Regions from separate parts of the Arenibacter sp. S6351L genome, predicted to be linked through region 2. Evidence: riboswitches for the same ligand, from Rfam matches in the RefSeq annotation. Region 2 holds a riboswitch; the other holds the start of a gene.

Region 1 (15,275 bases), on a different contig from region 2:
CATGAAACTGCTGCACGTGCTTAGGGTGATCAATAAAGAGATTTTGAGTACCATTTTCATTGCTTAGAGTGATATCCCCTTCATCAAACACTGGAAAGGATATTTTGCCAGTACTGCCTATAATCTCCACCATATCCACTCTTTCCGAGGTGCCAAAATTCCAACTGCCTTCCCCAGTAACTCCATTTTTGTAAATCCAACAAGCGGCGATAGCATCTTTTGCGGTATACAGTCCTTGTTGATTGGTGCTGACCCCAAAGGCATTTTCAACATCCCCAAGATAAAACGAAAACAAGTCCAACCCATGGCTGGCCAAATCATCAAAATAACCCCCGGGTGCAATTTCACCATCGGTCCTCCAATTGTATGTTTTTTCCAGATCTTCAGTACTTGGAGACTTGGACAGATGCCACCGGATATGTCTTGTTTCCCCAATCTCACCATTGTCCATCCATTCCTTTATTTTCAGAAACCTTGGCAAGGAGCGCCTATAATAAGCCACAAAAAGAGGCAATTTTTTTTCTTTAAAAACATTGTATATCTCCAAGCTGTCCGCATAACTTGGCGCCATGGGTTTCTCCACACAACAAGGCTTGCCGGCTTCGGCCACCATTAAGGCATAATGTTTATGGGTATCCGGGGGTGTGGCAATATAAATTGCATCTACTTCTGGATCCATTATCAAATCCTCCGCTTTGGAATAATATTTGGGGACACCATGTCTTTTTGCATAGTCCTTCGCCTTTTCTTCATCCCTACGCATTACAGCTATCAATTCAAAATCTTTGGTCTGTTGATAAGGTGGTCCACTTTTTACTTCAGTAACCGCTCCACAACCAATTATTCCCCATCGCAGTGGTTTCGTGTAACTTGTTTTGTTCATTATCTAAAATTTATAGGTTTTGGCTATCTACTTGAGTCACAAAAATAACGGTTAAAAAATGAATTAAACAGCACAAAATCTAGGATTCTCCATAATGCCCTGAAAATTTTTCAAAAATTTTGAAAGATAAAATCGAAATGAATATTGTTCCAATAAAATCTTGAAAAATGCAAGTTTGATTATCCGGTATTCAGGACAACACATTGTGTTTTTTCTATACAGAACATTCCTAACTTCACAATTCTTAACTCTACGTAATGGTATTTTACCAATACTTAAAGTTATCTCTAAATTTTGGCAGATAAAATTGGAAAATGACATAGTTTTTAAATAGTTTTATAAAAAAACGGTGTAGCATTAACAATACTGTAATGTACTCCTCAATAATTTAAGAACTCTATTTTATAATCATTGACCACATTCCAATTTATAGTATCACCGTTAAAACCTTAATTATATGAAAGCAAAAATTATTTGTACGTTTCTTATAGTGAATTTTATTGCGTTAAACATGTATGCACAAGACCCAGTACTTAAAAGTGCTTTTAACGGAAAAAATCTCAAAGGATGGATTGTTCCTGAAAACAACATATGGTGGACCGTGGAAAACGGAATACTACAGGCCAAAAGTGGTCCTGATAAAAAGGGCTCTATTTTATGGACCGAAAAGGAATATACCGATTTCGTAATTGAAACCGACTTCAGATATGATGAAGGAACCGTTGATACGGGGATTTTCCTCAGAAACGACAAAGAACAGATACAAATGGGGATTTCGGGCTCTTTAAAGCGTGATATGACCGGCTCCCCCTACATTGTAGGAAAAAAGTATCCCGTAGAAGCCCAAAACGTCAAGGAAATCCTAAAGCCCAACGACTGGAATACCATAAAAGTGATAGCCATTGCCGGGTATTACGAAGTTTGGCTCAACAACAAACATGTTATGAGCTACACTTCCGACAGTTATGTTAAAACGGGACCCATAGGGTTGCAACTACACCCCAATACCGAGATGACCGCCAGCTTCCGAAACATTAAAATTGGAAAAATGTAGTGGAATTATAATCTCTTGAAACAAATTAATCCAATTCAATATAGATCAACAAGAATGAACACAACAACATTACTTCTTAAATCGGGTTTAAGCAGTGTTATAGCCCTAGTCTTTATGGTATCCTGCAAGCAGGCCAAGTCGGACAAAACGGTCGAGGCCGACATTCAACCCAAGACAGAAAAAAGAATAAAACTGGTCCGCAACGACCAAGAGAGAAAGGTAGATGTATTTATTGATGGTAATCTATTTACCTCCTATATCTATCCTACCAACATTAAAAAACCGGTACTATACCCTTTAATTACCCCTAAGGGCACCAAGATTACCAGAAAATATCCCTTGGAACCGTCTGTGGGGGAAAGGGTGGACCATCCGCATCACGTAGGAGTTTGGTTTAATTACGGTGATGTTAACGGATTGGATTTTTGGAACAATTCGGATTCCATCAAAGTAGAAAAGAGAGGAAGTTACGGCACCATTCTTCACAAGGAAATACTGGGTATCGAAGACGGCAATGAGGAAGCAAGCCTAAAGGTGGCCATGGATTGGGTTTCTAACGAAGGAAAGGTATTGTTAAAAGAAAACACCACTTTTATTTTTAGAGGCGATCACGATGAATATTCCATAGATCGTATCACCAACCTGTCTGCTCCCAACGAAAAAGTAATTTTTAAGGACAATAAGGAAGGCGTCTTGGGCATACGGGTTACTCGCGAATTGGAGCACCCCTCCAACAAGCCCGATATTTTTACCGATTCCAATGGAATCCCTACCGGTGTCCCTGTCTTAAACAATGAAGGCGTAAACGGAAATTACATTAACAGCGAGAATATTGAAGGGGACGACTGTTGGGGAAAACGATCCAATTGGGTGAATTTAAGATCGAACATTGGGGACGAAAAAATATCCCTGGCAATATTGGACCATACTTCCAATGCCGGCTATCCTACCTATTGGCATACTCGGGGCTATGGCCTTTTTGCAGCCAATCCCTTAGGACAGGAAGTCTTTAGTGATGGAAAGGAAACTTTGAACCTAAGCCTGGACAAAGGGGAGGATGTAACCTTTAAACATCGGATTGTAGTAGCAAGCAAGAATTTGGGAAAGGCAGAGCTAGATTCGGAGTTCGCCAATTTTTCAAAGCAGTAAACATTATTCCAAATAACTTATTAATACAGAATTTATTAAAACATAATTATGGACAACAGAAGAGACTTTATTAAAAAAACTACCCTTGCCAGTACCGGCGTTGTTGTTGGTGCATCTGCCTTTTCCGCAAAATCTTACGGGAACATTATGGGTGCCAATGACCGCGTGGTCCTCGGATCTATTGGTGTCAGGGGTCGTGGAAGTAATTTGTTGGAAAATTTTTCCGAGATGTACAATGATGGAGTACGAATTAAAACCGTTTGTGATGTTGACTCTGCTGTTTTGGGCGACAATGTAAAAATGGCTACCAAAAACCAAAAAGGTAACAAACCAGGTACCGAGGAAGATATGCGCCGTGTTTTTGAGGACAAGGAAATAGACGCTGTAGTAGTAGCAGTTCCCAATCATTGGCATGCACTGGCCACCATCTGGGCCTGCCAGGCCGGAAAACATGTGTATGTTGAAAAACCTAGTTCCCATAATGTATGGGAAGGAAGAAAAATGGTAGAGGCCGCACGAAAATATAATCGGGTTGTCCAAGTAGGTTTCCAAAACAGATCCATAAGCAATGTAATGCAGGCCATGGATTTCTTGCATCGTGGGGGTATTGGAGAGGTATTTTTATCCAGAGGCACCTGTTTTAAGCCTAGGGATTCCTTTGGGATTTCTCCAGACAGTGTTTCACCATCAACCTTGAACTACGATCTTTGGCTGGGTCCGGCAACCTATAGGCCTTATAATGAAAAAAAGGGACACTATAATTGGCATTGGCACTGGGACACCGGCAATGGCGACACAGGCAACCAAGGGCCACATCAATTTGATATAGCCCGATGGGGTCTTAATAAAAAGATACATCCGGTTAAGGTGCAGTCTATGGGAGGTATTTTTGGATTTACACCCCAGGAATGTTCACAAGAAACACCAAACACCCAAACTTCGGTATTTGAATATGAGGATGGAAAAATATTGGAATTTGAAACCCGTGGCAGGTATACCAACCATGAGGCCAATTTAGGCATTAAGATTGGGAATATGTTTTACGGAACAGAAGGATGGATGGAAGTAAACGGCTCTACCTGGAAAGCATACAGAGGCAAGGAAACAGAACCTTTTGCAGGTTCTGAAATGGCCGGAAGCGCTGCCGTTGGTGGCGACACCTCATTTTTGACCGCCCCTGACAGCAAGGGACATTATGGAAACTTTATAGACGGGGTTCGCTCAGGAAACCACCATGATTTAAATTGCGATATTGAGACAGGTCATATGTCCACCGTACTGCCATTGATAGCAAATATTGCGTTGAGGGTCGGGGAAACCTTAAAATTTAATGGGGAGTTCGAAAAATTCATAAACAATGAAGAAGCTGACCTTTTGCTTACCAGAAAGTACAGATATCCCTATATAGTGCCGGAGAAAGTATAATCTTCTAACCGAAGAATTAGTTCTCCTAAACTGCACAGTTTTAATATTAGGAATATAAAAACAAACCCCTATGTTGGCCTAATGAGCCAACATAGGGGTTTTTAAGTTACAGAATAAAACGGTAACGCGTACTTAAAAACTTATGGATGCCCCAAGTAGGAAATTGATCCCTGCCTGCGGATAGTAACCGGCCCCTTCATAGGTGGTAACGGTCCCAGGCACTGAATAATCGTCATCAAAAGTATAAAAGTATCCATTGGACACATATACGGCATCAAATATATTATTGACCAATCCTGATAAAACTATGCTCTTTACAAAACCGTTGGTATTGATTTCATACTGCACATTAAAATCGGTTTGCGAATACGAATCCAACTTAGATCCTTCAGAATCTATATTACCCATATATTGTTCTCCAACAAACTTGGTCAACAAGCTAAATTGAACATTTTCCTTAGGCTGATAAGTTAAAACGTTTCCAACGATAATATCTGGCGAAAAGGAAATATGGGTATCTCCAAGTTCTTGCAGTTCACCATCCCGTTGAAACACAAAATCCCTGTTTCTGTTTCTGCTCAATGCCACATTGGGCCGTATTTTAAATTGATTCCCCAAGGCTATGGTAGCATCCACTTCCAAACCTAAGCGGTAACTGTCCCCAACATTGGCACGCAAAGGAGCTCCAACATCATTTAATTCACCAGTGAGCACCAATTGGTCCTTATACCCCATAAAGTACACATTGGTATTCAACTGTACATCTGGAGTAATATAGCGCCATCCCAACTCATAATCGTTTAACTTTTCAGGCTTGGGGCTACCACTTTCATAATCATTTCTGTTAGGTTCACGATTGGCCCTGGCATAAGAGAGGTAAAAATTATTATTCATGTTCAGATCATAGGTAATCCCAAGCTTGGGGTTGAAAAAATTAAAGGTATCATCAACAAGTCCTGTGTCTTCGCCATTAGCCTTATACCCTATGGTCCTAAACTGTAGATCTCCATAAGCACTCCATTGGTCGCTAAACTTATAATTGGCCTTGGCAAAAAGATTTAGGTCCGTTTTGGTGGAACTGTCATCATAATATCTGTCTTCATAATCTTTATTGTTGGAAAAACGCGCCCAAATAATTTCCCCAAAATGGCTTCCTTCATATTTGTTCCAACCTCCTCCAAGAATTAAATTTAAACTCTCTTTATCATAATTGGCAGAAAACGTGGTTCCGTAAAAATCATTGACCAGCCAGCGTCTTCTTATTAGATCGGTCTTATCCACTTCTTCCCCATCAACCATTATTGGCTCAATGCCATAGGTACTAAAGTCATCGTCTTCCTTATACTGTTCAAAAAACCCTCTTCCTTTCGTAAAATGGAATGCCAGATTGGTATTCCAATTATTGGCAATTTGTTCGTTCCAATGCAATTGAAAATGATTTTGCCTATAATTATCCACTTCGTTGTCATAAAACTGGGTATTTCCATTTTCATCGGTATAGATTCCCGCGGAATTGAAAGTCCTGTCAGATGCCAAAGTTTCGGCATCTATACCGTTCCAAGCCTGATAGGTAATTTCATGACCCCCGAACAATAATGCCTTGACCAATGTATTGTCGTCAACATATGACCCTTGCAAAAAGTAGGAATCCAATTCTGAAGAAGCCCTATCAATGTAACCGTCAGAGGTTATTCTAGACAAACGTCCGGCAATCTCTACATGATCGTTTAATAAGCCGGTACTAAATTTTAGATTATTTCTAAGTGTGCCAAAACTGCCTATGGAAGACGAAATCTGACCAAAGGCCTCATTGGAAACGGCATCGGTCAACAAATTTAAACTTGCTCCAAAGGCTCCTGACCCATTTGTTGATGTTCCTACCCCACGTTGCAATTGCAAACTTTCCGTGGAAGAGGCGAAGTCGGGCATGTTTACCCAAAACGAACCATGCGATTCGGCATCGTTGTAGGGAATCCCATTAATGGTAACATTAACCCGTGTACCATCACTACCACGAACTCTAATACCTGTGTAACCAACACCTGCCCCGGCATCGGAAGTGGTAACCACAGCTGGCATAAAATTCATTAGGATAGGAATATCCTGTCCTAAATTTCTGGGTTTGATCTGTTCTTTGGTGAGGTTGGTAAAGGTTACCGGAGATTGCTTGGTAACCCTAACGGCAGATACCAATACCTCATCCAAGGCAATTTCTTTTCCTTCCAAAGAATCTTTGGGTTTCTCTTGGCCAATCGCCAAAAGCGTAGTCGCTACGATAGCGACCGTTGTGAACATAGTTTTCATCCGTAATACATTTGTTACGAATAAAAGGGGCTATTATTCTTGTTAAAAATTGATTTTTGTTTTTTCCGATTACAAAATTGTATCGAAAATAAAACGTTGGAAATTCCAAAACGCGATTTTCGCATCCCTTGGCAGCATTACCTGCCCAGGTTCCTTGGGTATAATCTCAGCCTGACCTAACAAGCACCCCTTTGAGACGGGCGCAAATTTACGTACGGCCAATCTAATTTCATAATAAAAAGAGATAAATAATTAACTATAATTTATAGACCAATGGGCCTTGAAATACGTAAATTAGAATAACAGCCGTAAAAACTGGAATTATTAATGAATAAAACAAAGAACAAATTCACCTTTAAAATTATGTTCAGCTATCTTATGCTTGGGATATTGACCCTAGTTGTGGCCTATTTTATATTTTCAGAAATAAAGGTATTTGTATCTACGGACGCGGCAACGGAAAACGATGCCAAATTACTAAAAACAGGCTCCCTACTTACAGAACTATATGAAGCGGAAAGTCTTTCCAAGCTGGCACTCCAAAAAAAGACTCCAAAAAGTTTTACGGCCTATGCCCAAAAGATAGATTCCATCTTTATCACCATAGACTCCCTTAAACTACTTACGGTCAATGACTACCAAAAGGAAATGTTGGACAGCGTACAGGGGCTTCTTAAAAAAAAGGTTTTCAACAGCAATGAACTTCTTCGATTGAAAAGAAAAAGCGAAGCCAACAATTCTATAGACAATGCCCTAAAGGAATTTAGCAAAATTGAGGAGTCTCTTGGAAAAATTACGCCGGAAAGCCTTAATCCCAATTATTTGGACCTACCTCCTGATGCGCAGAATACCATAAAAAAATGGGCCGAATACCTTAGCGAAAACGTCCCAAAAGACACCAGCAACATTCCCGTTTCACAACGGGTAGATTCGGTCTTAACGGTATCCAAATCACTTTTGGCCGAGGCCAAACAGAGCAATACCAAAGCCCTACGCTCGGTAGCGCAGAAAGAATTGCAATTAAGTAGGGCCGATCTGGAAATTTCACAACAGCTGCGAAGTATTATTTCTGCCTTTGAACAGGAAGTAATAACAAAATCCTATAATGACAACCTAAAAAAGCAAACTGCCCTAAAACGAAGCCTACGTGTGGCCGGTTTTGCCAGCTTGCTGGGCATAGCGATTGTGGGTCTCTTTACTTTTTTGATTACCAAAGATTATTGGAAGGTACAACTGTACAGACAGCAGCTGGAGAAAGAAAAGAAATTTTCCGAATCCCTTTTAAAAAGTCGGGAACAATTAATCTCTACTGTTAGCCATGACCTGCGCACCCCCCTAAATACAATAACCGGTTATTCCGAACTAATGGAAAACACTGGGCTCACAGGCAAACAGGTATCCTATTTAAAAAATGTAAAATCCGCTTCAAAATATGTGGATAGCCTTGTAAACGATCTATTGGATTTTTCCAAATTGGAGGCAGGAAAAATCAAGATAGACCAAACGGCATTTATTCTTTCCGATCTTATCAGGGAAACTGCCGAAAACCTCAAGGAAATACATTTAACAAAACCCATAGAACTCCAGCTAAAAATAGACAGGCAATTGGATAATCCCGTTTTGGGAGATCCATTTAGGATAAGACAAATTTTGACCAACCTAATGGGCAATGCCTATAAATTCACCAATGAAGGTTTCATAAAAGTTGAAGCCAAGGTAATAAGCGAGGCAAACGGAAACTACATAACCTTAATTGAGGTCACAGATTCTGGTATAGGCATTAAAAAAGAAAAACAAGAGCACATTTTTAAAGAGTTCACCCAGGCGGAGGACCATACGGATAAAAAATATGGTGGTTATGGACTAGGCCTTACCATTTCCAAGAAACTCACCGAACTCTTGGGTGGAAAAATTAGTCTCCGTAGCGAGGAAAATAAAGGAAGTACATTTTCAGTTGAAATTCCTCTCGAGATATCAAAAAAACCTTTGAATTCTCCCAAGAAAATTGAAATCAATCCAAAAGTTGAGTTGTCCCTCCTTATCATAGATGATGATCCTGCCATGCTAAAACTATTAAAGGAAGTCTGTGATCATTTGGGATTCTCTGCCCATACCTACAATAATTTTTATGAAGTTTCAAAAACAGGAATACTTAAGTACAACATGGTCCTGACCGATATTCAAATGCCGAATATCACCGGTTTTGAAGTGTTGAGCAATCTACAAAACGGCACATATTCACATTATGCCGGGCAACCCATAGTAGCCATGACCGGGCGAAAGGATTTAAAAAGAGAGCAGTATATTGAAGCAGGTTTTTCAGATATCCTGCAGAAACCTTTTACCAAAGATATGTTCCTGGAAGTATTGACCAACTTGTTCCCCCAGGCAGTTCATAAAGAAACTGAAACTAAAATGAAACCTATTATCGCCTCTGGCTCCAACTTATTCCACTTGGGGGTTATCTCCTCTTTTCTAGGGGATGATGAGGAGGGTATCGCCGAAGTTTTACAGACCTTTATTACCGACACCAAAACCAATATGGAAAGATTGAAAAAGGCTGTAGATGACTTGGACATTAAGAAAGTGAATGTTGTGTCTCATAGGATGCTACCCATGTTCCGTCAATTAAATAGTACGGAAATAGTTCCTATTCTAGAACAAATGGAGATTTTGGAAATTGACCAATGGGAACCAAAGGTTTTAAAACAAACTTACAGGGACCTCCAAAATAAGTCTACTGTTTTGATCCTGGCCATTAAATCGTATTTGGCTACAAGTCCAAATTATAGTGATTAATTTTATTGTAAAGCGTTTTCCTTGTGATCTGCAGCAATTTGGCCGCTTTGGACTTATTAAAATTTGATTGTTTTAAGGCCTTTACTATTTGTTCCTTCTCATAATCGGCCTTGGAAAAGTTATCGACTTTAACATTGCTTTCCTTACTCCGATATACTTCTTTGGGCAAGGCCCCTTTCTCCACCTTATCCCCGCTGGTCAACAAAACTGCCCTTTTAATCACATTCTGTAATTCCCGTAGATTTCCCGGCCAGTGATACTGCTTAAATATATCCTCCACATCCTCCGAAAAACCTTCTACTTTTTTTCCTAGGGAGCGGTTGGCTTTTCGCAAAAAGAAATCAGCAAAAAGTGGCAGGTCTTCAAAGCGTTCCTCCAAGGACGGAATTTCCACAGAAAATTCGTTGATCCTATGAAAAAGATCTTCCCTAAAACTACCATTTTCAACGGCCTCAGTAAGGTCTTCGTTAGTGGCCGTTACAATTCGGATATCTACCTCTATCTCCTTATTGCTGCCTACTCTTTTAATTTTTCTTTCCTGTAAGGCCCTTAACAACTGTATCTGATTTTCATAAGAAAGGTTCCCTATTTCGTCTAAAAATAAGGTACCGCCATTTGCAGCTTCAAAATGCCCCTTCTTATCCTCCACTGCTCCCGTAAAACTACCTTTAACATGCCCAAAAAATTCACTGGTTGCTATTTCTTTGGGGATGGCTCCGCAATCTACAGCCACAAAACTGTGTTCTTTACGCTTACTATTATCGTGTATTGCCCTTGCAGTTACCTCTTTCCCTGTCCCACTTTCGCCGGTAATTAAAACGGACATGTCCGTTGGGGCCACCAGCTTAATATACTCGTGTAATTTTTTGGAAGCCTCACTTATTCCAATAACGACCCTATTGTCCTGGGGCTCAACTACCGTATTTTCAAACTCATGGCTTTCCTTTTGCTCACTATCCAATTGCCGCTTGTTCTCCTGGTTTAAGGCACTTTTGATCTGCATTAAAATTTCCTCAGGAGTAAAAGGTTTGGAAATATAGTCATAGGCACCTTTTTTCATGGCTTCCACGGCAGAACCTACTTCAGCATAACCGGTCATCACAATAACCTGTGTCTTTGGATTTACCCCCTTGATATCGGATAACAATTGCAGCCCATCATAATTGGGGAGACGCAAATCTGTCAATACTAGATTATAGGTGGTTGCCTTGAATTTGGTCTTGGCATCCTGGGCTGTAAAACTAACGTCGACATCGTATCCGTTTCTAATCAAAAACTTTTGGAGCATTTGACAAAAAGCGGCGTCATCTTCAATGATAAGGAGTTTGGGCATACCTTTCTATTACAATTTACTATGGATAGTAAAAATACCATAAGAAAGTTAGTTGCCTTTAAAAATTTTCATAAAAAAAGAGGGGGATTGTATAAAACAATCCCCCTCTTACCAAACCAACTTGATACAAAACAAATAATTCAAGTTTTCCTATAGTTCTATCCAATTACCGTCCTTATCGGCATACAAAGTACCTGTAGTACCGTCCTCCAAGGTTACTTCCAATTTATATTGCTCTTGCTTATTTACATAAGCCTTGCTGATACTACCGGAAGGATAGTCATTAGAAACCGCTGTTGAAACCGCTTCTGGTAAATCACTTGTTTCTATTTCAGAGAAGTCGTCCTGAGCTATTGCGGTTTGTGTAGTTTCTAGGGCTACATCTTCACCTTGGGCAAATGCGGTTAGACTTCCGAATGATAATACTGCTACAAAAAATAATTTTTTCATGATTTTCATTTTAATAGTTAAACTTGTTATACCTATTGAAAATATGATACCAAAATTCAACCAACGCCAGATATAAATGTAAATGACTGTCAATGTGAGTGTTATTGAAATTTTATAAAAAATTGAACTGTGTATTTTTGGGTATCCAACTCTTTTAATGGGTAAAAACTAAACACTTCTTCCCATGTATCCTTTTTATATTCCAAAAACAAATTCCGTATTACCTAATAATTAATTGTGTAAAGCTCCTAATCAAATGATTATTCTATTAATTGAGTACCATACTTCACCTTTTAAAGGTCAGAAACAAAAAAATGGGATCGTTTAAACGATCCCATTATCATTGGACGCACCAATAATATCAAAATAAGCGCATCCTATCTTTCTATCCAATCCCCATCCTTATCCGCATATATGGTACCGCTATTACCTTCCTTCAAAATTATATCCAACCTAAATTGTTGGGAATTGTTTACATATGCTTTATTGATCACCGCAGATGGATAATAAGTGTCTATTGCCTTGGTCACAGCTTCGGGTAATTCTGCTGCCCCTATTTCCGAGAACTTATCTTGGGCAACGCTTATTTCCGTAACCACCCCCTTTACTGCTTTGTTCTCCTGTGCACAGGCGGTTAAACTGGTTATTGATAATGCAATTCCAAAAAATAACTTTCTCATGATTCTAATTTTAATATTTATTACCATTATCAATGGAAAAACGATACCGAAATCGATAATAAACTTTATTAACTTGATTATCAATAACTTAATGTATTCTTGCTATTGCACTGAAACTGTGTAATAATGGGTATTAAGGGTTTCAATTGTGTTAAAATTACACACTGTGACCACAGTTCGGGGAGACGGTTCTAACTTGAAAATCCATAAAAAGTAACAATTGTAGCATCAGTTATACACCTCTATCACTAAGACACCAATAATAAAATTGGAGGCCACTCCCCTATAGAAACTAATAAGGGCTACCATGCGGTAGCCCTGCTAATTCAAATTCATATATAACTTACTTTGCCAATATATTACATGTCAATCCAGTTGCCTTCAGCATCGGCGTACAATTCGGAGTTTGTTCCATCGGAAAAAGTAACCTCCAATTTATATTCAGCTTCCTCATTTACATACGCCTTGTTTATTACGGCTCCAGCATGATCTTTCTCCAAAGCCTTTGTAATTGTGTCCGGCAATTGATCAAGGTCTATTTCAGTAAAATCTTGAGCAATAATTACTTCCATAATTCCATCATGAAATATAGGAGGAGATGCCAAAACTGGACTTAAACTTCCCATGGCCATCGCTGTAGCGAAAACCAAGCTTTTCATATCATTTTTCATATCTCTAATATTTTGTGTGAATACTAATTTTTTCTCACAGAACATAGAAGGAAAATTGTGCCAACGTATACATTTAAATAATTTCATTTTCAATTCATTGATAATCAATTGTTTAAATTATTTTTTGTATCTATAAGTAATGTATAAATATGTATAGCACCACAAAAAGTGTATAAAAATTATACACTTTTTGGGTACAATACCTTATATATCTGTTTGAAATGGAAAATCAGCCAGACAAAAAAAGTGGATGATAATCCAAAATGTTGACCACAAATCTATTTTACCTGATGCGCAGGTTTTAGTAGGTCGTTTACTGTTTTTACCGGATTGAAGGTCACCAAGGGAACTTCTACAAAAATGGTATTCCAGAAGGCCATGGCACCGTTCCATAGACCCGGTAGCTCCAAAGCCTTTAAATCCTTGCCTTCTTTGGTCTTTTGCGTAATAAATCCTTGTTTGGTATCTACAAAATTGAGTAAATTAAATTTCTCTCCCTTATAATTTCTAACCCCACAGACCAAATCTACCGGATTAAAATGGGTAGAGTTCTTTAAGATATCGACCTGTGCTGGATTATCCATATCGACTTGGGCAGATTCTATGATTTGCAGTGAAATATGATCATGGGCATCCCTGATCCAAAACGGACCACCCCCAGGTTCGCCTTCATTCTTGACCATTCCGCAAATACGAATTGGACGGTTGATCTTATCCTTTAAAATTTCTATTTGCTGCCCTATACTAAAGCCACCGTATTTATCTGAAAATCGGACATTTAAATCCCTTTCCAAAAACAACTTTATAGTTTCCAATATTTCGGAAGTTAAATTATCCCCATCCAACACCTTGGCATATTCAAAGGCCTTGCTTTGTAATTCCAAGAGCAGTCCCGCCAATATCTTTTTGCTTCTGGCAACATCGTCGGAAAATCTTGGAACCACCACATTATCGATATTCTTTATAAAAATAATGTCTGCATCCTGATCATTCAGGTTCTCTATCAACGACCCATGACCCGCTGGTCTGAACAACAGGGAACCATCAGAATTTCTGAAGGGCTTATTGTCCAAAGTTACCGCGATAGTGTCTGTTGATGGTTTCTGGAAGGAATAGTTTACCGTAAAGGAGGTTGTAGCATCCTTTGCCACCCGCTCCCCGGCAATCTTAAATTCCTTGTTGAACATTTCGCCATGTTGCTCAGAAATGGTGAAGTGTAGATTTGCCTCATTATTTGCCTGGGCGTAGGCAACAGCCTCTTTTAAATGTTCCTCAAAAGGTGTAGCGCTATGCTTGCCATAGTCATGAAAGGGCAAAAGGCCTTTTGGGTAAAATCCGAAATCCAAGCCTTCCGGCAATAACATCTCCTTTACAAAAAGGTACTTTTCCTCATCCTTAGAGCTCGTTTTACCGGCTATACGTTTTTGAATCAGGTCATAAAAGGCAAAATTTTTGTACCCATCAAAGAAGGTTTTAACGTCCTTATCCTTGGTCCTATCCAAATAGGCCTCGAATTTTTCGGCTTTGGGATCATAGGTGTCCAGAAAATTGAACATAGCCTTGAACATTCGGGATGCAGCACCGGAAGCCGGCACAAATTTTAGAAGTGAAATCTTCTTTTTTGCATCCTCAAATTTTTTAATAAACTTTTGCTCCTCTGCCTCGGAAAATTTAAAAATTCCATCGGATACTACCGCGGCCTTTTCCAATCTCACGAAAGGAATACCTTCCTTAAATGTATCAATTTGACCAAGAACTTTTTCCTTAGAAATACCCTTTTTTTCTAATTGTTTTTTGTCTGCTTCCGTTAATTCCATTATTTTTTTAGTAGTTGGTTAATGTAGTTCTGGGCCGTTGTCAGCCGTGTTTTTTTATCACCCTTTAAGATAATAAAATTCCTGTTATATTTTTCCAAAGTATCCTTGAAATAAAGAAACATTCGTTCACGGTCATTTGGTTTATCCCTTAAATCGTCTTTTTCCCAAGGAATGTCTATGTAGGTCAAAAAATAGATATCGTAATTATTCTGCAAGGCGTAAGCCTCCAAAACCGGATCACAGTAACCCAAATAATAAGCTTCGGAATATACCTTGGTCTCCAAAAGATCCGTATCGCATATTAAAACCTCATTGGCCTTTTTGGTAAGGGAATTTTCCAATTTGATCTGGCCCTCAGCAATGGGCAACAAATCTTTTGGCTCACAGGTTTTCCTTTCTCTATCCCATTTATCCTGAAGGTATTCACGTGCATATTCAGGTACCCAAACAGTATTGTAATGCTCGGCCAAATCCTGGGACAAGGTGGTCTTTCCCGTAGATTCCGGACCAAATAAAACTACTTTAATAATACTTGAGGGCTCTTGTTTAAACTTTTCTTCCATGCAAGGTATCCGAAAATGGCAATAATAGTGAACAATAAATATTGCAGAGATGTAAATATAAGTCCTTTATAAAGATATAATGGAACCGATATTACATCGCCAATAATCCAATATACCCAATTTTCAAGTTTTTTCTTAGCCATGAGC
Region 2 (15,275 bases):
CTGTTGTTGATGTTGTTTCTAATTTGAAAAACGCCCATCGGCTTCTTAATTTGCCTATATTCTTCCCTGAGTTCTTTTTTGGTTTTCATGCCAACTATTTCAATTGTATTATTGGTTTTGCAAATCCGCACAAAAGAATTTTACCAAATTCACTATATGTAGATTCTATTTTTCCTTTTCCTTTATTTCACATCCGTGCGGTAAACTTTTAAGCTGATTTTCTATGGACTCCCCATCGATTAATGCCCAATGTTCAATAATTTTTCCTTCTTTAATCTTAAAATATCTAAAGCCGGATATGCTCAATTCCTTGCCAGTTGCCTCTATACCTCTCCAGGTTCCGATATGTTTTAGGTTCATTATAATTCTTACAACGCTCTTATGACCTTCCGTTATTTGGTCTTCTATTACGGTATTATGTTTAAAGGCCATATCCGTGGCCAAAATCCATTTTTTAAGTCCTTCCTTGTTTGCTACCATGGAGGAAGGCAAAGAATAATCTTTAAACTCGGGATGTATGAACTTATCCAATTCATCAAAATGTTTATGATTCCATATTTGCTCAATAAAGCTTGTTGCTATATTCGAATTTTCCATTTGTTTTTATATCATTTATAATAATTGAATCAATTTTCCGTAAAGTTTTTTGCAAAACACAAAAAAGAAAGTATCGGAATAAATACTTGCAAGGTTTAATTTCATATTCGTTCCTTGACGATTATTTGGGGTTATAAAGTTTCACCACTTAAAATCAATTGATATGCTTGTTCATAACCTGAGGCAGTCGAGTCTTCATCGTGACTAATTTGGGCAAGTCTATCTATTGATCCAATAATGCTTTTTTCAACTTGCAATAAAGATAATTCTGTATTTGTCCCATCAAATAGGTTACTTAATTCACCATTCAAATGATGTCCATTGGTAGCTAAAAAGGATCGATAATCGGAAATGACCTCGCTAATGATGGATTTTAATTTTTTGTGTTCTTTTTGTACTTCGGAAAGTTCAATTGTTGCTCTATTTTTATGTTTCAAAGCATAGTCTTTTTTTAACTGTTTTACTTTTTCAGGGTCAGGATATTTTCCCCAGTAATCTGTTACTATAAGGGGGATTTTTTTATACAGTTGATCATAGCTTTCATTCAATTCCGCGTGATTTCCAGAACTGCTCTTTGCTTGGTGGATTCGTGTACTGCATGTTTCATTGGCCTCGTATAATCTGGACGTGGTCTTGCTAACAAAAGTGTTAATATCCTGGGTGTTATTATTGATCTTGGTGTCTTTTAATCGGTTTATATGGGCCTCATGGGAATCGTCCAAATCACCTGCAACTATTTTTTTGTTGATAATATCTTCTTTTCCCTGAGTTGTCATGATATTGTATTTGACCGCCATTTGCTTTGCATATTCGGGATCATTCATCATCCGTTGCAGGTCCGCTTCCGTAAAGGGGCTCAAATTGGAAGAGGACATATTGGATGCCATTGCTTTTTTAGCGGCAACCTCACGTTCCCCATCGCTCATTTTCATAACCCTATCCATGCCTCCCATGCGTTGGATCATTTCATTTTGGTTGGCTTGATTTTTATATCCATCCCCACCATTCTTACTGTTATATGCGTGGACTTTTGAAGCGTAATGGGACTCAATCTGGTTTGCATATAATTCCATTTGCTTAATAAAGGCATCATATTGCAATTTAAGTTTGGAATCACCTTCGCAGTGGATACTTTTATTGCATACATATTGAAATGCGGCTTCTGGACTGGTTTGTAATACTGGTACTGCATTCAATAGCGCATAATAATCTGCATTTCCAAGTACCGATGAGGTGGATTTTTGGGAAAATACATGACCTGTTGATAATAAAATTAGCGTTAATAATGTTGTTTTCATTTGTTGTTTTTTATTGTTATTGATGATATTAATTGACAAATCCAAAAGCAAGGGCCATAAAACCAAATGCACCAAAAACAGTATGGATCAGTATAGCAATGGTGGTATTCTGTCTTAATTGGGCAACAGCGGGCAAAATGAAGAAGATGGGAAAGGACACAAGGATTAAATCGAGCCCCATGGGTAGATGCCATAAAGTCCAGAATATACCTTGAACAAACCATGCCCATTTTCCCAGTTGCAATTCCTGTCTCGGTAGTATGTATCCTCTCCAAAGAAATTCTTCACCCAAAATATTGAAGAAGAAAAATAACGTCCAAACATAAAGAATCCAAATGTTATGACTCACAAGGGGCATATTTCTAAAAAAAAATGGCATTGCATCAATCCCCATCTTTGGCATTATTATTTTGGCTGTCAAATAAGAGGAGGTGCATAGTATAATAAAGGTAATAATGGTATATACCCAGTCTTTTTTAGATAATTTATTGATTCTCATTCTAAAAAAAATAGCTTTAATTTTATTGGAAGTACTTTCGTTTTTAGATAAGAAAATTGACATAATAAACATTGGAATTAACGCAATTCCACCAACGCTAATGAAATAGATGACCTCAATGGGCAATAGACTATTGGTTTCAAATAGGGGGATTATCAATTGGCAGGCTATATAATTCAAAAGGGTTGGTAAGCCACAGAAAAAAATATAATCCTTCCACTGTAGAGGGTTTACAACTTTCATTAATTACTTATATTTTCAAAGTCAACTTCTTCTATTTTTTTTATTTGATTTTTTCCCAATGCGTCTGGCATACATCGCAATAGGGTATTTCGTATTGCTATGAGATTATGCGCTTCCAATTGTGCCAATTTGCCAATTTGTCTTGACTTATCGATAATCCATTTTGTTCTTTTGAGCCTATGTTTTTCGAACCTTAAAAAAGCATGTTCATAATTTGAAATCTCGGACATACTTTTTGCAATTATTACCGCATCTTCTATAGCTTGGCGTGCCCCTTGCCCCATATTGGGTGTTGTAGCATGGGCAGCGTCCCCAATCAGTACGATACGTCCAAAAGCAAAATGGTTCAATGGTATTATATCACATATATCATTCTGAATTAAGTTGGCATTAATGGATGCCTTTAGAATTTTAGGTATGTGCCAATGGTATTTTTTAAATCGATTGTAGATATCCACAACTTGATAGGACTTAAAATGAGGCTCCTCAGCGGCTGCATTGACGCAGGCAAACCAATACAGGTAATTATCTGCAAGGGGCACTATACCGAACCTACCATTTGCGCCCCAAGTTTCTGATGCTTCGTTTACTAGCAGCTGGGGATTTTTAATGATTGCTCTCCAACAGGTATATCCCGAATATCTGATTTTGGCGTCAGGGACCAGCTGTTGCCTTATAACGGAGTGTATGCCGTCTGCAACAATAACATAGTTGGAAAGATATGTGCTTCCATCTTCAAATTTTAGTTTAACAGCAAAATCCGTACTCTCAAAAGATTCTATTCGTTTGCCCAAGTGAATTGTTGACGGATCAAGTTTTGATAATAATAACTGATGTAGGGTGGCCCTATGTATTGAAAAAGTTCTACTGCCTAATTCCTTATCGAAATTTGTTTTTGAGATTATTTTTCCAAATGGATCATAAATGGAAAAAGAGGGCAAAAGTTTACCTTGACCTAAAACCTCTTCATATATGCCAAGTGCCTTAAAAGCCTTCATGGCATTTAGTCCCAACCCTAATCCTGCCCCTACAGGCTCTATTTTATTGGTTGCTTCAAAAATTTGAGTCTTAATTCCGATTCTGTTGAGTGCTATAGCGGTGGTAAGTCCGGCTATACCTGCTCCTATAATTGTTACTGTTTGATGTTCCATAGTGAATGCAAATTTGGGTTACTTCCGTAAAACATATCTTTACATATGTTAAAAAACACCTCCCTTACTGCGAACTGTTTTATTGTTGAAGTCGTAGACAATTAAGGGTGAACTTAAAAATTACCGAAAGACTTGCTGAATATTATGCGGTATAAAGGCATTCTACAAAAAAGTAGCTATCCATAAATAAATTGTGTAGCTGCTGTTTATATGGTTGGAAGCTAGAGAATGGCAACATTGGTATAGTAATCGCCGTGAAATAGGAAGAAGGAGCACCAAGTTCAAAAAATGATCGGTTGTGGAATAAGTACCGTATGGAATTCCGGTTAAGTGGGATATATCATTTTTATAAGCACTATTGAATACCGGCCCTAATTCTACTAATACTAACCTGGGTAGTGCCTAGGTAGGAAGCTATGTAATGAAGAGGGCATCTGTTCATAATCCCGGGGTATTTTTTTTCCATGATTTCATAACGCTCTTTCATACTGTAGAATCGAAGGCTTGCTATACGTTGTTGTTCTTCCAGTAAGGCCAATCCCATGAGTTTTCTCGCATTATGTTCCAAAGCATGGTACTTTGCACATAGTTTTTCAAAATCAGCTGACAAAAAATGAAATATTTCTGAATCCTCAATTAATTGGATGCCTTTATCACTCGGAAGCCCGGTCAATAAACTTGGAACTGCCCCAATAAATTGGCCGTCTATTGCAAAATAATCTGTTACATCTTTATCATCATGAAAGTAAAATGCACGTGCCAATCCGCGTTGAACAAAAAACATGGATTTGGCATACTTACCAATTTCCAATAAAGCTGTATTTTTTGGAATTAGGTCATATGAAATGATTTTTTCAAAATCCTCAATAACATCATTTTTTAATGGTGAAAGCGAGTGAAACAAACTGATTATTGGATTGGGATTCATAGGGCAATGATTTAGGTTTAGCATTTAAAATGTATTATTTGCAAAAACTGTTTCAAATTATTTGTTATTAGTAATACTCTACTGATAATTGTTACATTCCCTGGAATAGAATGTTGAAGTTTGTTAAGGATGCCGCACGTTTCTAGATTGTAATATTACCTTTAATTTTACTTGTGTTCTAAAGGAAGCCCAAAGGAGGAAGTCCATCTATATTTTATAAGTGAGGGCTCTGCAAAGTGTATTAGCTTGGTTTTGGGGGTAGGGGGGGGTACAGTATGGTCCTGTTTCTGCCCTTTATTTACCGATTATAATACCATACTCTGCTGGTATGACCACTCCAGAAAATCCATTTGTAAACCCATAGAATATTACCAAAATAGTTATTAATCCCATAATTAAAATAAGGTAAGATTGTTTCCTTGGTTCAACTCCGAGTATATTCCATTTCATTTTTTTGCTATGGATAGCCGAAACATGAAGGAAAAATGAAATCATGGCAAGACCATAATATGGTATGAAAAATATATTTACAGGGAATACATTTAGACCTGCTGCTCCAAAATAAAAGTTAGTATCCAAATTTAAAAATAGTCTCCCAAATAGTACGGCACTTGAATGTATCAATAAGAAAAATGCGAGGTAAAGCCCAGTCCAAATTTTCGATTTTTCAAAAAAGTCGGAGACCTTTTTTCGTTTTTTTAGGAAAAGTTTTACTCCTGAAAAAATTTGAACTACAATTGTGGCAAGTAGGATAGTTTCAGCGATGGGATTTCGATAAACCACCCTTAGATGATTCATCATTTCAATATGGGCATTTGCTCCGTAAAGACCAAATAAATGATTAAATAGATGCGTTCCCACGAAAATTGAAATTATAATTCCAGAATAATAATGTAGTTTTTTTATGTTCATATTATTGGGTTGTGGCAAACAACAGTCTATCGGAATAATTTTAGAATTATTATTACTGTTTTTTACTGTGAAAATAGCACAAGTAAAGTAGTAAAATGCAAATTTGTGACAATGCCAAAGCAAAGCATTTAACATAGGTTAAATTGTGTTGAATACTTATCTTTTAAATATGTTATCTAATTAGTTTTATTGGGGTTTTGTCATTTTGAAAAGAATAAAATCAGTCATTATTGGTTGAATTCCACTCATTCTGAATTCAGTGGCTATTTGTGCTCTATGATAATTTGAATGATTGATAATTTGGAACAAAATATCCAAAACACTGTTCTGGAAATATTTGCCGTTTGTAGTCTTCCAGTCAATCAACTGATCTAACTTGTATATGGACAGTATTTCTATGGATTGGTCAAAGTTTAACCTTTCGTACCCTTCCAAATCAGAGACTTCATGTATTGTCCATGCGTCAAACAATTCTGTATTGTTCAAATTAAATTTAGCATTCCAGATTTGATGGACATTTATAATATGGCTGATAAGCTTAATGGTTTTTGCGGAAATTTGGCTATGATTTTCGGTTATTGCCGAAATAATAGCATTATTTTGATGGTTGGTGTATTGAAATAGCTCCTGGACAAAGGGTTTCATTGGACAATAATTAAACATATAAACGATTTGATTTTCGAACCTATATTTTTTGTGTTTCCAAAACCTTATTTTAATCGTGATATTACTAAGGTGCTGACATCTCTTTTAAGGGATTCCTTCTTAATATTTGCAAATGGATAGAACTAAATTAGTAAAAGAAAATATAATAAAAGGTAATCTTCAGGATTTTGAGAGTACCCGGAAAACACAGAAATAATCAAGTCGGCTATCTGTGGTTTTGTTTGGCAGCAAAATTTATGGACTGAAGACTACAATTCTAAAATTCCCGAAGAAATTAATTAATAGGTAGCCTAACCATACTTTATAAAAACTTGTGATTGAAATATCTTTTCTTTTTACGGTGCTCTTAATTATGGAACACAATTTTTTTGATGGGTATAACTGAGTTTTTTTGTTTCCAATGTGCATTGTAACCGGGTACTTGTGCGGAGGACATCACAAAACAGGAATTATTAAATATGGGCAATTCGTACCATTCTTACGCCAACTATGGCCCGTGTTTTTATACCTTAGCACTTTTAAGCCCATGAATATTGGCTTTGGCAAATCAACAACGCTATTTTGTTACCTATTAAATGGAGTAAATCTTCCGGATTGGATTTTAAAAAGGCGGTACTTTTTATGGTCATCAGCACCTTTTCATTTGCCTTGATGAATGTTTCCGTAAAATATTTGGCCCGTATCCCAACATTCCAAATTGTATTTTTTAGATGTTTTGGTTCGTTCGTATTGGCTACCACTTTTATTTTGGTCAAAGGGATTCCAATATTTGGTAACAAACGAAGATTAATGTTGTTAAGGGCTGGGCTCGGCTTAACGGCTATGAGTCTGTTCTTTCTTTCTCTAAAATACTTAAATGTAGGTACAGCAGTTTCATTACGCTATATAGCCCCTATTTTTGCCGCTATTTTTGCGGTTTTCCTGTTAAGGGAAAAGTTGAAAAATATTCAGTGGGTTTTCTTTCTTACGGCCTTTGCAGGGGTATTGGTTTTAAAAGGATTTGACGGCAACATTAATACCACAGGACTAACTTTAATTTTAACTGCTTCTGTTTTTAGTGGAATGGTCTACGTGGTTATTAGAAAAATTGGAGTTTCAGATCATCCTGCAGTTGTAGTAAATTATTTTATGTTTGTAGGAACCGTTATAGGCGGACTTTTGGCTATTGCCGTTTGGGTACGGCCCATGGGTTACGAATGGGTATTTTTAATCCTGTTGGGTGTCTTTGGTTTCATGGGGCAATTATATATGACCAAGGCATTTCAAATTGCAAAAACAAACCTTGTTGCCCCATTAAAATATATTGAAGTGATTTTTACAATTTCCATTGGTGTTTTATGGTTCAGTGAGGCGTATACTATTTATAGTTTCATAGGGCTATTTATGATCATTTCGGCTTTGGTGTTGAATACTTTGGTGAAGAAGGATTAAATATCCGCGTTTCGCAACCTTGATGATAGAAGTATATAGTTATACTTTCACTTACAAATGGGATTATCTAGCTTATGAGTCTTCTTTTTTAAATACATATCTAAAAATAGACTACAAATCGCAAATAAGTTTTAGCTTTGTTTTTGAAATGGGGTGCTTGCCATTAAGGGTGGGCTGAGATGATACCCAGGAGTTTTGGCTCCGAACCTGATCCGGATAATGCCGGCGTAGGGATTTTAGTTCGATGTTGCACCACTGCAAGTCGGTACTTTCTTCATCTTCCCATTTCATAAATAAAGTTAGGGAATCGATGGAGAATTTTTTTACACACCTTACATGGTTGCAGGCATTGGGAACAGTCCTTGGAGTAGCGCAAGTGCTTTTGGCAAGGAATAATAATATCCACAACTATTTATTTGGAATTGTTTCCATACTAATTGGCATTTGGGTACTATACCAAACTAAACTGTATGCGGATATTGTACTACATCTATACTATTTGTTCATGAGTATCTACGGTTGGCTTTATTGGAAGTATGGTAGGCAAAAAGAAGAAACCCCTATTACTTACTCGGAAAAAACAGAACAAATAAAGGCGGTTGGGATTGTGATTGCCTGTTTTGCTCTGATGGTCTATTGGTTAAGGTTTTATACCAATTCGGATGTCCCTATCTGGGATGCGGCTGTAAGTGCCTTTGCCTGGGCCGGAATGTGGCTCATGGCAAAAAGAAAGATGGAGAACTGGATCTACTTAAATATTAGTAATATTATTTCAATTCCCTTGCTCTTGTACAAAGAACTTTATATTTATGCGGGCTTGACCATTTTCTTGTTTATAGTGGGGACGTCGGGATATTTTAAATGGAGAAAATTAATTATAGATGACACAAGTGGACAACCTGCACAAGCTTAGAAGACTAAATTGGGGAGTTGATGTATTTCCACAAGATGTTTTGGATTGGATCAACAATGAAAACCTATGGAACATATGGGTTCCTAAAACTTATGGAGGTTTGGAACTATCCCTAACAGAGGGACTGTCCAGGCTTAGGGCATTGGCCAAGATTGATGCCAGCTTGGGATGGACCATCACCCTATGTAGCGGAGCCAATTATTTCATAGGTAACTTACAGCCGTCCAAGGCCCAGGAAATTTTTATGAAGGCAGGAGTCTCCCCTTGTTTGGGAGGAAGCGGAGGGGTTTTTGGTACGGCTGAAATGGTTGATGACCAATACAGAATTTCTGGAAAATGGCGCTATGCCACTGGCGCTCCCTACCTCACACATTTTACATTGAATGCGGAAATTTTGGAGAATGGTATCCAATTACGTAATGATGACGGGTCGCCAAGGGTACGGTCATTTGTGATTCCGAAAGATGCGGTGCAGATAATTGAAGACTGGAATACCATGGGCCTTCAAGCTACCGCCACCCATTCTTTTGCCGTTAAAGGTTATATGGCCCATAAGAGCTGTAGTTTCAGCTATAATGATCGCTATCTGCCTCACCCTATTTTTAAAATTCCCTTTGCTCTTTTTGCCGATTTAACACTTTGGATAAATTATATTGGTATAGCCGAACATTTATTGGAAGAAGCCCGTGCGGATATAGATAAAGGGAAGTTGAACGTTTTGGAAAATATTATTCTAGAGTCCGATCGTAAAATATTCCTATACGCCAGTGAAATTGAGAAAAGGATTATTGAAAAAAGAGATTTTGAGGAGGGTTATTTGGAAGGCATACACAATGTGGCTGTAATATCCGTGAAAGGAATTTCTAGGAATATAATAGAAATCTTCCCAAGTTTGGGTGTGAAGGCGAGTACAAAGGGCCATAAGTTAAACCAAATTTTCTGTGATTATTTTACGGCCACCCAACACCACATTTTTACAAAGTAGCTGAACTAGTTGTAACGAATATTCATGTTTCAAGGGTTTTGTGTGATTTTGAATATTATTTTAGAACTAATCCCATTAGTAATATAAATGTTTTGCCTAATTCTTTTGTAAAGCCACGAGTTCCTCCAAGGTTTCCTGAGCTTCTACATATTTTTTGTCGCTTTCAGACCGGTTGATGCTGGAAAGTGTGTGCCACTCCTTCATAAGTCCGTTGTATTTTTCTTGAAGCTTTTCTTCCTTGGATTTGTTTTTGAATATTCCGAACATGACTAATTTTTTAAGTGTTGAGTAATTTTAGAACTCATGGGATTGGTGTTGGAAAAAAAATAATCCACCAAACTACCTCTTTCGTCCACGAGATATTTTTGAAAATTCCATTTTACAGAAGAATTTTTAAGGCCATTTACAGCTTTGTTTGTAAGCCAACTGTATAAAGGATGTTGGTTTTTTCCTTTAACATCGATTTTTTCGGTTATTAGGAATTTTACCCCATAATTTACTTCACAAAATGTCTCAATTTCGGCAGCGGTGCCCGGTTCTTGGCCTCCAAATTGATTACAGGGCAATCCAATAACTACTAAATTGTTTTTATAAGAATCTTGTAGTTCCTGTAATTGCTTGTATTGGGGGGTAAAGCCACATTTTGAAGCCACATTTACAAATAGGATATGCGTGCCCTCAAAGTCTTTCAAATAAATGGGGCTGCCACTTAAGCTATTTATTTTGATATCATATATAGATTGCAAATCCATCTTTTCCTTGGGTTTGGAACTAGTGAATAAGGTTGCGGCAAATGTTTTGAGAGGATTCATACATTATATTTTAAACGTTACAATTCCATAGTCCATTTCAAATATTTGACCTGAGATCGAAGATGCTTTTTCAGACAATAGAAATTCGGCCATTTCCGCTACTTCCTTGGGGTTTAGGAAATTCTTTAAGGGATGACGCTCTTTAATATTTTCGATCATCTTCTCATTGCGCAGAAGTTTCGAAGCCAATTGGGTATCCGTAACAGTTGGTGCAATGGCATTAATACGTATGTTGGGTGCCAATTCCGCACCAAGGGATTTTACCAAACCTTCCACGCCGGATTTGGCTGCAGCAATACTGGCGTGGTAGGGCATTCCTAATTTGGAGGCCACAGTGCTAAAAAGTAAAATAGAGGGGCGATCAGCCTTTTTGAGCACATCCAAATACTTTTGCATGGCCTTTACGGCCCCAATAACATTGATTTCATAATCTTCCCTAAAGTCCTCTAAACTTAAACGTGCAAAAGGTTTTAAATTAATACTTCCGGGACAGTATACCAAGGCATCCATGGCCGTAATTTCCGGTAAATCGTCACTAAGAATATCAACATTATAATGTGTTAGGTTGGCGTGGGTATATTCGGGCGCCGACCTACTAAGGTTGATTACTTTATGGGAATCCACCATATTACCTACAATAGCCTTACCTATTCCTTTACTGCCTCCTACAATGACTATTGTCTTCATTTTTTTTAATGGTCTTAGATATTGGTAACCAAATGTTTGCCCTTTAACCTTTTTTCTACTTTACGTTTTATAGCGGTTAAACGCTTCATGATATCCATAATCTTATCATCCTTCTTACTTTTATAAATTTCATTCAAGCCCAAGATCAGTTCTTTTGCCTTTCTTGAAATTTCAATTCTGTCGCTTGTTGAAAGTGATCTTAATTTCCTTTGCTCAAATTCCAATGCTTCGTTGATGAGGTCCATAATTTTAGTGTTTAATGTAGTTTTGTAATTCTGCTATTTTTGATGGAGTATTAAATTTTCCTCCGTAATAGGAGGTTACGGTTGCGGATGTTTCATCTTTAATGCCCCTTGAAGACACACACAGGTGTTTGGCATCTATAATTACCGCAACGTCGTCAGTGCCCAAAATATCTTTCAAATCTTCTGCGATTTGATTGGTAAGGCGTTCCTGTACCTGTGGCCGTTTTGCGTAGTACTGTACAATTCTATTCAACTTGGACAAACCTATTACTTTCCCCGAGGAGATATAAGCTACATGGGCTTTCCCTATTATCGGTACAAAATGATGTTCGCAGTTGGAATAGAAGGAAATATTCTTTTCCACCAACATTTGATTGTACTGATATTTATTGTCGAATAATGCTATTTTTGGCTTGTTTGCCGGATTTAATCCAGAGAAAATCTCATCGATGTACATCTTGGCAACTCGCTCTGGAGTACCTTTCAGGGAATCGTCTGTAAGATCCAATCCCATTACGTCCATAATTTCCTCATATAATACGGCAATACGCTGTTTTTTCTCGGAGTCCGACAGTTTAAAGGCATCCGGTTTCATTGGGGTTTCCAAACCTGTATATAGATGGTCGTCACCAATTTCCCCATGGCTAAATCCATTTAATTTATGGCCATTCTTATTATTTGTAGTTAAGGTTTCTATGTTCATAAAATCTTTTTTATGTGCTGTACTTATGTACTCATACTATAAGTCAAAGCAACGTTATCGTTTTGAAATTGAGTTATTTGAAATCTGTTTTTGTCGAGAACATTTAAAGCGCCCTTGTTCAAAAGTCCTTAATTTTTGGTGCTTGGTGGCACGTCCTTGTACACGTTGGCGCCACATTTTAAAACTACTTGGTCTCATTTCCCGGCGCATAAGCTTAATGACTTCTTGTTCGGGCATAGAGAACTGATAGGTAATGGCTTCAAATGGGGTTCTGTCTTCCCATGCCATTTCAATAATACGGTCAATATCTTTTTCGCCTAAATTCATTTAAAATTTAAAAAATCATATTTAGATTCATATCTCGCTTTTAGTTTTATCAACTTATGTAGAAAAGGTTTACTATTATCAAAGCTTTCATCCTTTCTGAACCTGATAAATCGTCCTTGGGCATATAGACTGCTAAAGTCACCTTTATATATTACCAATTGATAATATGGAATTACCCAAGTGAAATTGGTAAATCCTTTAATTATTCCCACTAGTATTCCCAGGGGGCGCAATTCTATATTGGCATAAGTAGCATCAAAAATACTGTTGAGATAATCTTTCATATTTTCACTGGATTCCTCTATGACCATTTTTTTAGAAACCGTACCTTTCATTTTAATGGTTTTTATAAAGCTGAAAGGTTTCCCAACCAGATCGTTTATAAGTAGGGAAGTATCGTTATTTCTATGTGTGGTATCTATAATCATCTTTCTTCTGAACTCTTCTCAAAGTTACATAATGTTTAAGAGTTTTTAAAATAAGTTAAACAGTTTTGGATTCTATTTTCCTATGATGGTATAGGCTATGGTTATAGAAAATACTATTTGGAAACCAGTTTATTGATCAAGCCATTGAAAATAATGCCATGGAAGGGATACACGCTGTACCAATATAAACGGCCAGCGAGTCCCCTGGGCCTGAAGGTTGCTGTTTGTTTTAGAAGTCCTTTTTCAATTTTAAATTCGAGCCATGCCTCTCCCGGAAGTTTCATCTCGGCATATAACAAAAGTTTTTTTTCTTTTTTGTCACTGAAAATAACGCGCCAAAAGTCCAAGGCATCACCGGCATCCAATTCGGAAACATGGGTTCTTCCCCTACGTAGTCCAATACCCCCTGCCAATTTATCTAGATATCCTCTTATTTTCCAGAGTGAATTTCCGTAGTACCATCCGGTTGTACCACCAATAGACCAGATTTTGTTGATAGTAGCTTGCTCATTGTTGACTTTACGTTCTTTATAATCTTTGAAGCATCCGTATGTGGGAACATTGATGTATTTGTGCAGGTTATTCTTTAAGCGGCCGCTGCTAATCATGGAATCCTTCCAACTGGATACAATGCTGTTTTGCTCAATTTTTTCAAAAGCCAATTGCACGGCCTCTTTATAAGTTATAGGGTCTACATCCAGGAGTTGATTGATATTGCTGGGTTTCCCAACAATCTGGACGCCCATGCTATCCACTAATGTTGTTGCCAACTTGTAGGAGGTCGAGGTTACAAAATACAGCCAATACGAAGAAAGTTTTGGTGTCATGACCGGTACAGTTAGAATATAACGCTTTAACCCCCTTATTTTCGCAAACTCCAAGAGCATTTGTTTATAGGTCAATATTTCCGGCCCAAAAATGTCAAATGAGGTGTTATAAAGCTCTTCCCTTCCCTTTGCCCGTGATAAAAAGGCCAATACATCCCTTACCGCCAAGGGCTGTGTTTTGGTATTAAGCCATTTTGGCGCTACCATTACGGGGAGTTTTTCTACTAGATCTCTAATAATCTCAAAGGAAGAACTTCCCGATCCAACAATGATACCTGCCTTAAAAACGGTAAGTCCATAGGAATCCGAGGCTAAAATTTCTTCCACATTTTTTCTGGACTGTAAATGTTTGGAAAGTTGCTCTTCGTTTGTAATGCCACTTAAATAGATAACCTGCTTTAGGTTGGTAGTGGAAAAATAGGCTTTGAAATTGGCTGCACAAGCTGCTTCCAAGCGCTCAAAATTGTTGGAAGAGTTAGACATGGAGTGTATTAGATAATACGCCACATCTATATCTTTAGGAATGTATTTTAGGGTTTCTGGTTTTAAGAAATCGGCCTCTACAATACTAATATTTTCATCATCAAGGTAGTTTTTATCAGCTCTTAATGTGTCACGTACAGCACAGACCACATGATGCCCTTCGTTGGTTAAAATAGGGATCAATCGTTTGCCGATATACCCTGTGGCGCCTGTTACGAGAATTTTCATTTGTTATATAGTTAAGGATAAGTTGTTCAACTTCACTGTAACATTAAAATCCATTGAAGTTATTGATCTTAATGTTGTCGGCTTTTAAATCGAACATAAGATTATATAGGCCAAAAAAGGTCCTATTGATATAGATAAAATGTTTGGAACCTCTATTGCCGTTCATTTTGCGCAGTTCCGTACTCTTGGAGTAGCGCTGCCCCAGTTCCGTGATTTTTCCGAAAAATTCACCATCCGAAAAGTCGAAGGTTTCCACCTGAAACGGCTGGGTGAAAAGGCTTAGCAATTCATGGAACATTTTCGTGAAGAATTCTGTTTCCTCTTTTGAATCGTCTTCACGTAAAATTTCCAGTTCGTATAATTTGGAGACAAAGAATTTCTGGTCCGTAATATTTTCTGGTTTGGCCAGTTCAAAATATGGAACATAGAATTCATTGGGAATTATTTTCATGCAGCCAAAATCCAGGGCAATCAATTTACCTTCCTTGGACACCAAGAAATTTCCGGGATGTGGGTCTGCATGTACCTTTCTCAGCTTATGCATTTGAAACATATAAAAATCCCATAATGCCTGCCCTAGCTCATTGGCTTTTTCTTGATCGGTATTGTAGGCCGTAAACTCCGAAAGGTGTTCGCCTTGCATATAGTCCATGGTAATAATTCGATCGGAGGACAATTCTTCGTAATATTGAGGAAACAAAAGGTTGGGAATGCATGAGCAGGCTTTGGCAATTTCCTTGCTCTGTTCCATTTCCAACACATAATTTGTTTCCTCTTTTAACTTTCCTTCAACTTCCTTAAAGTACTTGTCCGAATCTTTGCCTTTTATGTTAAACATTTTAATTGCAATGGGTTTAACAAGGGCAAGGTCGGAGGCTATACTCTCGGCAACTCCAGGATATTGGATTTTCA

What was found. Region 2 has a riboswitch for thiamine pyrophosphate ahead of pnuC (nicotinamide riboside transporter PnuC). Riboswitches for the same ligand answer to the same signal wherever they lie in the genome.
Region 1: linked by a shared signal. The riboswitch ahead of MWU82_RS07665 (TonB-dependent receptor) and the one ahead of pnuC (nicotinamide riboside transporter PnuC) in region 2 are both predicted to bind thiamine pyrophosphate.

The regions. Positions count from the first base shown of each region.
Region 1 is NZ_JALKBB010000007.1:37,355-52,629, reverse strand. It holds gene MWU82_RS07685 (Gfo/Idh/MocA family oxidoreductase) at 1-883, opposite strand, end outside; gene MWU82_RS07680 (DUF1080 domain-containing protein) at 1,341-1,937, shown strand; gene MWU82_RS07675 (PmoA family protein) at 1,992-3,086, shown strand; gene MWU82_RS07670 (Gfo/Idh/MocA family oxidoreductase) at 3,135-4,511, shown strand; gene MWU82_RS07665 (TonB-dependent receptor) at 4,644-6,815, opposite strand; TPP riboswitch at 6,923-7,017, opposite strand; gene MWU82_RS07660 (ATP-binding protein) at 7,143-9,614, shown strand; gene MWU82_RS07655 (sigma-54 dependent transcriptional regulator) at 9,589-10,947, opposite strand; gene MWU82_RS07650 (hypothetical protein) at 11,098-11,397, opposite strand; gene MWU82_RS07645 (hypothetical protein) at 11,775-12,077, opposite strand; gene MWU82_RS07640 (hypothetical protein) at 12,437-12,748, opposite strand; gene MWU82_RS07635 (DUF4301 family protein) at 13,027-14,565, opposite strand; gene MWU82_RS07630 (ATP-binding protein) at 14,565-15,128, opposite strand; gene pnuC (nicotinamide riboside transporter PnuC) at 15,083-15,275, opposite strand, start outside.
Region 2 is NZ_JALKBB010000018.1:2,073-17,347, forward strand. It holds gene MWU82_RS14640 (GIY-YIG nuclease family protein) at 1-89, opposite strand, end outside; gene MWU82_RS14645 (ester cyclase) at 166-597, opposite strand; gene MWU82_RS14650 (hypothetical protein) at 729-1,895, opposite strand; gene MWU82_RS14655 (CPBP family intramembrane glutamic endopeptidase) at 1,924-2,637, opposite strand; gene MWU82_RS14660 (FAD-dependent monooxygenase) at 2,637-3,788, opposite strand; gene MWU82_RS14665 (Crp/Fnr family transcriptional regulator) at 4,144-4,716, opposite strand; gene MWU82_RS14670 (hypothetical protein) at 5,011-5,628, opposite strand; gene MWU82_RS14675 (DinB family protein) at 5,815-6,273, opposite strand; gene MWU82_RS14680 (DMT family transporter) at 6,856-7,725, shown strand; TPP riboswitch at 7,865-7,976, shown strand; gene pnuC (nicotinamide riboside transporter PnuC) at 8,036-8,638, shown strand; gene MWU82_RS14690 (acyl-CoA dehydrogenase) at 8,607-9,623, shown strand; gene MWU82_RS14695 (Lacal_2735 family protein) at 9,720-9,890, opposite strand; gene MWU82_RS14700 (glutathione peroxidase) at 9,893-10,435, opposite strand; gene MWU82_RS14705 (SDR family oxidoreductase) at 10,439-11,122, opposite strand; gene MWU82_RS14710 (hypothetical protein) at 11,137-11,367, opposite strand; gene folE (GTP cyclohydrolase I FolE) at 11,372-12,070, opposite strand; gene MWU82_RS14720 (TIGR03643 family protein) at 12,125-12,397, opposite strand; gene MWU82_RS14725 (hypothetical protein) at 12,394-12,825, opposite strand; gene MWU82_RS14730 (SDR family oxidoreductase) at 12,939-14,363, opposite strand; gene MWU82_RS14735 (AarF/UbiB family protein) at 14,407-15,275, opposite strand, start outside.